2 linked regions of the Breoghania sp. L-A4 genome follow. The protein of the gene in region 1 interacts with the protein of each later gene in a pairwise test. Links are inferred from orthologs where the notes say so. Each region holds a gene or a part of one and is shown on either strand. Other genes may lie near its edges. The genes, in order: ybgC and D1F64_RS12360.

Evidence for each region.
Region 2: the proteins of ybgC (region 1) and D1F64_RS12360 interact in binary tests that used the Escherichia coli proteins (3 or more experiments, as listed by UniProt). The link is inferred for Breoghania sp. L-A4 from one-to-one orthologs.

Annotation. Positions count from the first base shown.
Region 1 is NZ_CP031841.1:4,272,155-4,275,472, forward strand. What follows is about bases 323-3,318. They hold ybgC (tol-pal system-associated acyl-CoA thioesterase), read right to left. Parts: upstream 2,049-3,318; coding sequence 1,596-2,048; downstream 323-1,595. Other genes in these bases: tolR (protein TolR), read right to left, coding at 323-545; tolQ (protein TolQ), read right to left, coding at 554-1,267; D1F64_RS24025 (hypothetical protein), read left to right, coding at 2,086-3,090; D1F64_RS19545 (alkene reductase), read right to left, coding at 3,060-3,318. Also shown: D1F64_RS19520 (cell envelope biogenesis protein TolA), read right to left, coding at 1-93; more of tolR, read right to left, coding at 96-322.
Region 2 is NZ_CP031841.1:2,699,895-2,702,901, reverse strand. What follows is about bases 1-2,685. They hold D1F64_RS12360 (acyl carrier protein), read left to right. Parts: upstream 1-1,067; coding sequence 1,068-1,304; downstream 1,305-2,685. Other genes in these bases: fabF (beta-ketoacyl-ACP synthase II), read left to right, coding at 1,361-2,626; fabG (3-oxoacyl-[acyl-carrier-protein] reductase), read left to right, coding at 54-791. In the rest of the region: endolytic transglycosylase MltG, read left to right, coding at 2,849-3,007. UniProt on the Escherichia coli protein: Carrier of the growing fatty acid chain in fatty acid biosynthesis.

The sequences.
Region 1 (3,318 bases):
CACCTCAAAGCGCTCCGCCGCCGGAAGCGCCACGAGCCCCCATGCGAGAATGGCCAGATGACCCACCGCCGATGCCACGAACCCCGCGCGCATGGTCAGTTGCCCTGCTCCTCAAGCGTCACCAGACCGATGCGCGTGAATCCGGCCGCATTGATTCGTCCCATGATCCGCATCACCGTTCCGTAATCCGCGTCCCGGTCGCCGCGCACATAGATGCGCTCTTCGTACCCATTGGCGGCGATCGCGATCAGCTTTTCGACAATTTCCGTCGGATCGATTTCCGTATCCTGGATGAACACCCCACCGTCATTCTTCACCGAAATGGTGATCGGCTCGCTGTCACCTTGCAGCGGTTTGGCACGCGATTGGGGCAGATCAATGGGCACGCCAACCGTCAGCAGGGGCGCGGCCACCATGAAGATGATCAAGAGCACCAGCATCACGTCGACAAACGGCGTGACGTTGATCTCGCTCATTGGCTGATGACGGCGGCCGCGGCCGCGCCGCGAACTCCGTCCCCCGCCCGTTCCCATTTGTGCTCCCATGATTCAGTTCACATCCGTTCGTCGATTTGGCGGGACAGGATGGCGGAGAACTCGTCGGCAAAGCCTTCCAGCCGGCTGGCCAGCTTGCCGCTCTCACCGGAGAACTTGTTGTAGGCGATGACCGCGGGAATGGCCGCCAAGAGGCCAAGCGCGGTGGCGAACAGCGCTTCCGCGATGCCCGGCGCCACGACGGCCAGATTGGTGTTCTTGGACGCGGCAATGGCCTGGAACGCCGTCATGATGCCCCAGACCGTGCCGAACAGGCCGATGAACGGCGCAGCCGAACCCACCGTCGCCAGCACCAGGAGCCGTCCCTCCAGCCGCTCCATCTCGCGGGTGATGGTCACGTTCATCACCCGGTCGATGCGCTGCTGCAGGCTGTGGATCGCCGGACGGGCGCCTTCGTGGCTGCGCTTCCATTCGCGCATCGCGGCGACAAACAGCGCCGCCATGGCGTGGTTCGAGCGATTGGACAGTGTCTGGTAGAGATCCTCCAGCGACTGGCCCGACCAGAACACCGTCTCGAAGCGGTTCATCTGCCGGCGCGTGCGCGCATACAGGATGGCCTTGTCGACAATGATCGCCCAGCACCAGACGGACGCCACCATCAGTCCAACCATGACAAGCTGAACGACGATATGCGCTTCCAGAAACAGGGACAGAAAAGAAATATCGCCGTTGGGCGCGGCGAGTTCAGTTTGCGCAAAGGCTGCGGATATCATTCAAGGGACCTCTTGTCCGTGGCCAGCGCCGGGACATGGCTGGACCGTTCTTCGCTTCAAACCATCAACGGCTCAAACGCGCATCCGGCCTTCTCGCCTGCTTCTGTGGCGATGGAATTTGGCGAAACCGGGGCTGAATCGCGGGTTCCTGTCCGATCGACCCCTGCACCGGGCATGCGGCATCGCACGCAGATCCCGCGGCGAACACCACGTCTACAAAGCCATCGTTATGGTTACGGAAGACTTAAAATCGCGCCGGATCCAAGCGTTTCCCTTGGTCTTACGACGGAATTTCGCGCGATGACGGACGGAATGGCCACCTGGCCGGCTATTGCTGCAGGCGCGCTGCCAGGTCCTTCGGCATGCGGCGCGGTTTTCCCTCCGCGTTGATCACCGCCGCCGTGACCCGCGCCTTGATCAGCACCTCGGCCCCGCGCCGCACTTCCTGGGCAAGCACCAGCCGCGCGCCGCGCGCCTGCTCGCACACGGTGTGCACTTCGAGCACGTCATCGATGCGAGCGGGCTTGAGAAAATCGATGTCCATGTGCCGCACGGCAAACGCCAGACGCTCGCCGGCAAGGCCTGCGTCGAGTTGGTTGTGATGAATGCCGCACAGGCGCAGGAAATCGGAACGGCCCCGCTCCATGAACCGCAAGTACGACGCATGATAGACGACGCCGGAGAAATCCGTGTCCTCATAGTAGACGCGCACGGCCAGGAGGTGCCCCTCGCCGGTCAGGGCGCCGGCGAGATCCGGCCAGCGGTCATCGGGTCCGGTCATGCGTCCACTCCTCCTGTGTGCCGGGCGAACCCCGCCCATGGCATCGATCCCGCGTCATCCGGCAATCGGGCGGCCCCGTCAAGCCGCCCGGGTGTCTTCAGGCACCGATCGTCGCCGGGCGCCACCACCCGGCGCCGCAAGACAGACCATGGCCGGTTGTCTCCAAGTCCAACTCGCAAAAAAGATGATTATCGCGCCCGGCTTTGCTAAACCTGAGGCATCCGCAAAAACACCAAGGTCCTTTCAACGAGCACAAGCCATGCCAATTTTCCATCATCCGGCGCGCGCCGTCCTGTTTGTCGCGTACCTGTTCGCTGCCTTCGCACCGCCGGCCGCCCATGCGCAAAATGCGTCCGTGACCCTGTCCGGCGAGGTCTGGGTCGACAACTGGTTCCAATTCTACGCGAACGGCAAGAAAGTGGCCCAGGACAGCGTTTCGATCCGCACCGAACGTTCGTTCAACGCCGAGCGTTTCACCTTCAAGACCAAATTGCCGGTCACGCTTGCCTTCGAATTTCGCGATTTCATGCAGAATGAAACCGGGCTCGAATACATCGGCACCCGCCGGCAGCAGATGGGCGACGGCGGCGCAATCGCCCAGTTCACGGATACCAAGACAGGCAAGGTGATGGCGGTCACGAACAGTTCCTGGCGGTGTCTGACCGTGCAGCACGCGCCCGTCGACAAGTCGTGCGCCAGGGAGCGCAATCCGACCGTCAACAAGGGTGCATGCAAGCAAAAGGTCGTCAGCCGGCCGAGCAACTGGACCGCGCCGGGCTTCGACGACTCGCGCTGGCGCAAGGCCTCAACCCATTCGAAAAGCAGCGTGAGCCCGAAGGACGGCTACAACCGGATCCGCTGGTCGCGGTCGGCGAAATTCATCTGGGGCCCGGATCTCGAACGTGACAACATCGTGCTGTGCCGTCTGACGGTCGGGGATAGCGCGCCAAACGCAAAACGTCCGCCCGAAGACTTTCCGGGCGGACGATCTGTTCAACAGCCGCGGAGTGGTCAGGCGGCCTTGTCGTCGAGGAACGGATAATCCGTGTAGCCCTCGCGGCCACCGCCATAGAAGGTATCGCCGTCCCAGGCGTTGAGCGGAGCGTCCTTCTCCAGCCGCTCGGCCAGATCCGGGTTGGCGATATAGAGCTTGCCGAAGGCGACGAGATCCGCCCGGCCCTCTTCTACCGCATCCAGCGCCATCTGGCGGTCATAGCCGTTGTTGGCCATGTAAAGACCATCGAAGCGCGCTTTCAACGCCGCGAGATCC
Region 2 (3,007 bases), 1.6 Mb from region 1 along the record:
CGGACCGCCCGATAGTGCAATCGGGCTCCGATACCTACTCAAGAGGAAAGTCCATGTTTGATTTGACGGGAAAGACAGCGCTGGTAACCGGCGCGACCGGCGGCATCGGCGAGGCCATCGCGCGGGCGCTGCACGGGCGCGGCGCCACGGTGACCCTGTCGGGCACCCGTGTGGAGAAGCTGGAAGCGCTGGCCGCGGATCTCGGTGACCGCGTGCATGTGGTATCCGCGAATCTCGCCGACCGCGCCGATGTGGACGGCCTCGTGCCAGCGGCCGAGACGGCCATGGGCGGGCTGGATATTCTGGTCAACAATGCCGGCATCACCCGCGACAACCTGTTCATGCGGATGAAGGACGAGGATTGGGACCAGGTGCTCGAAGTCGACCTGACGTCGGTGTTCCGTCTGTCGCGCTCGGCGATCAAGGGCATGATGAAGCGCCGCCACGGCCGCATCATCAACATCACCTCGGTGGTTGGCGTTACCGGCAATCCCGGTCAGGTCAATTATTCCGCGGCCAAGGCGGGCCTGATCGGCATGACCAAATCGATCGCCCGCGAGGTCTCCTCGCGCAACATCACCGCGAACGCGGTCGCGCCCGGCTTCATCGAAACCGCGATGACCGATGTGCTGAACGAGAAGCAGCGTGAAACGATTCTGAAGAGCGTGCCTGCCGGGCGTCTCGGATCGAGCGACGAAATCGCTGCCGCCGTCGTCTATCTCGCCAGCAACGAGGCCGCGTATGTGACCGGCCAGACGTTGCATGTGAATGGGGGCATGGCAATGATATGATTGGAGAAATCCTCCAATCTCAAGGGGCCGCCGGACACCGTGTCAGGCCGGCCTTGCGCGACTGGTCAAGGTTGGGAAAGTATGGTACCAACCCGCCGGCCAATCAACGGGACCAATGTTGGACTGCGCCAGAGGCAAGTCGGTCCGGTGAATGAGCGCAATGGATGCACCGTCATCGGGTCTCACACACACGGGTCTGGAACGTACACTTCTGATTTCCTAAGTCGGGGATCATCCGCTAAACATGTATCTTGAAGACCACCAAGGAATTCCAAAATGAGCGATATCGCGGAACGGGTTAAGAAGATCGTCATCGAGCATCTCGGCGTTGAAGCCGAGAAAGTGACCGACAACGCCAGCTTCATCGACGATCTTGGCGCCGACAGCCTCGACAACGTTGAGCTGGTCATGGCTTTTGAAGAAGAGTTCGGCGTCGAAATCCCCGACGATGCCGCCGAGACGATCCAGACGGTTGGCGACGCCGTCAGCTTTCTCGAAAAGAACTCTGCATAACAATAATACAAGGTCGGGCGCACGGATTGTGTCCGGGCGCACCGGGAATGGTTGTCATGAGGCGTGTCGTCGTCACTGGTTTGGGTATGGTCTCGCCGCTTGCAAACGGCGTGGAGGCCACCTGGTCACGAATCCTGGAAGGGCGGAGCGGAGCCGCAAAAGTCGAATCATGCGAGGTTTCGGATCTCGCGTGTCAGATTGCGTGCGAAGTTCCTCGTGGCGACGGCACCGACGGGACGTTCAATCCCGACGCCATCATGCCGGTCAAGGAACAGCGCAAGGTCGATGATTTCATCATCTACGCTGTTGCCGCGGCCGACGAGGCTCTGGCCGATGCGAACTGGAAGCCGGAGGAATACGAAGATCAAATTCGTACCGGCGTCCTCATCGGGTCCGGAATCGGTGGTCTCCTGGGCATCGAGGAAGCGGCGCATACCCTCAAGGAAAAGGGGCCGCGCCGCATCAGCCCATTTTTCATTCCGGGCCGTCTGATCAATCTGGCGTCGGGTCATGTGTCCATCCGGCACGGACTCAAGGGCCCGAACCACGCCGTGGTAACGGCATGCTCCACCGGCGCCCACGCCGTGGGCGACGCCGCGCGGCTGATCGGCTACGGCGACGCTGACGTGATGGTCGCAGGCGGTGCGGAATCCCCGATTGGACGATTGGCGCTTGCGGGCTTCGCCGCCTGCCGCGCGCTGTCGACCGGTTTCAACGACGATCCAGCCCGCGGTTCGCGCCCCTATGACAAGGACCGCGACGGTTTCGTCATGGGCGAGGGCGCCGGCGTTGTCGTTCTTGAAGAATACGAACACGCCAAGGCGCGCGGCGCGAAGATCTATGCCGAGGTCATCGGCTACGGTCTCTCGGGCGATGCCTATCATATCACCGCACCCGCCGAAGACGGCGACGGCGCGTTCCGCTGCATGTCCGCGGCACTGAATCGCGCCGGCATCGAGCCGTCCCAGATCGACTATGTCAACGCGCACGGCACATCCACACCTTTGGGTGACGAGATCGAATTGCGCGCCGTGACCCGCCTGATGGGCGATGCGGTCTCCAAGCTGACAATGTCCTCGACCAAATCGTCGATCGGCCATCTGCTGGGTGCCGCCGGCGCGGTCGAAACGATTTTCTCGGTTCTCGCCATTCGCGACAATGTCGCGCCGCCGACGATCAATCTCGACAATCCGTCGGTCGAAACCGAGATTGATCTGGTGCCACACACAGCGAAGCCGAAGCAGATCGACATCGCCTTGTCGAACTCCTTCGGTTTCGGCGGCACGAACGCTTCGCTGGTGTTCCGCCGCGTGACCGACTAGCAGTCCACACCCCGGTTTGCGTTCCGGCGGGTTCGCCTGAACGCGGATGCGATGGCTCCAAGCCTCGGCCGCTGCCGAAACTTCTTTCGGCGACCGGCGGAGGCTGGTACCGTGGCTTGCGTTTTGACGCCGACTCTCGCGGTTTCGCCATATTCATCAGGCACATCGGCGGGCGGCACAGGAACCGCTCATCGACTTCAAGACGGAACGACTGCGAGCACCATGCAGGACACGGATCAAGCCGCCAAAGCGAGCAACGACGACGAAGCCGCCGCACCGCCGCGGGTGGCTCCCAAGAGCCCGCGCGAGGCCATTCAGCCAGACAATGTTCCCGGTCCGCCGGCGCGCTCGCGTCACGTGCGCAATCCTGTCGTGGTGTTC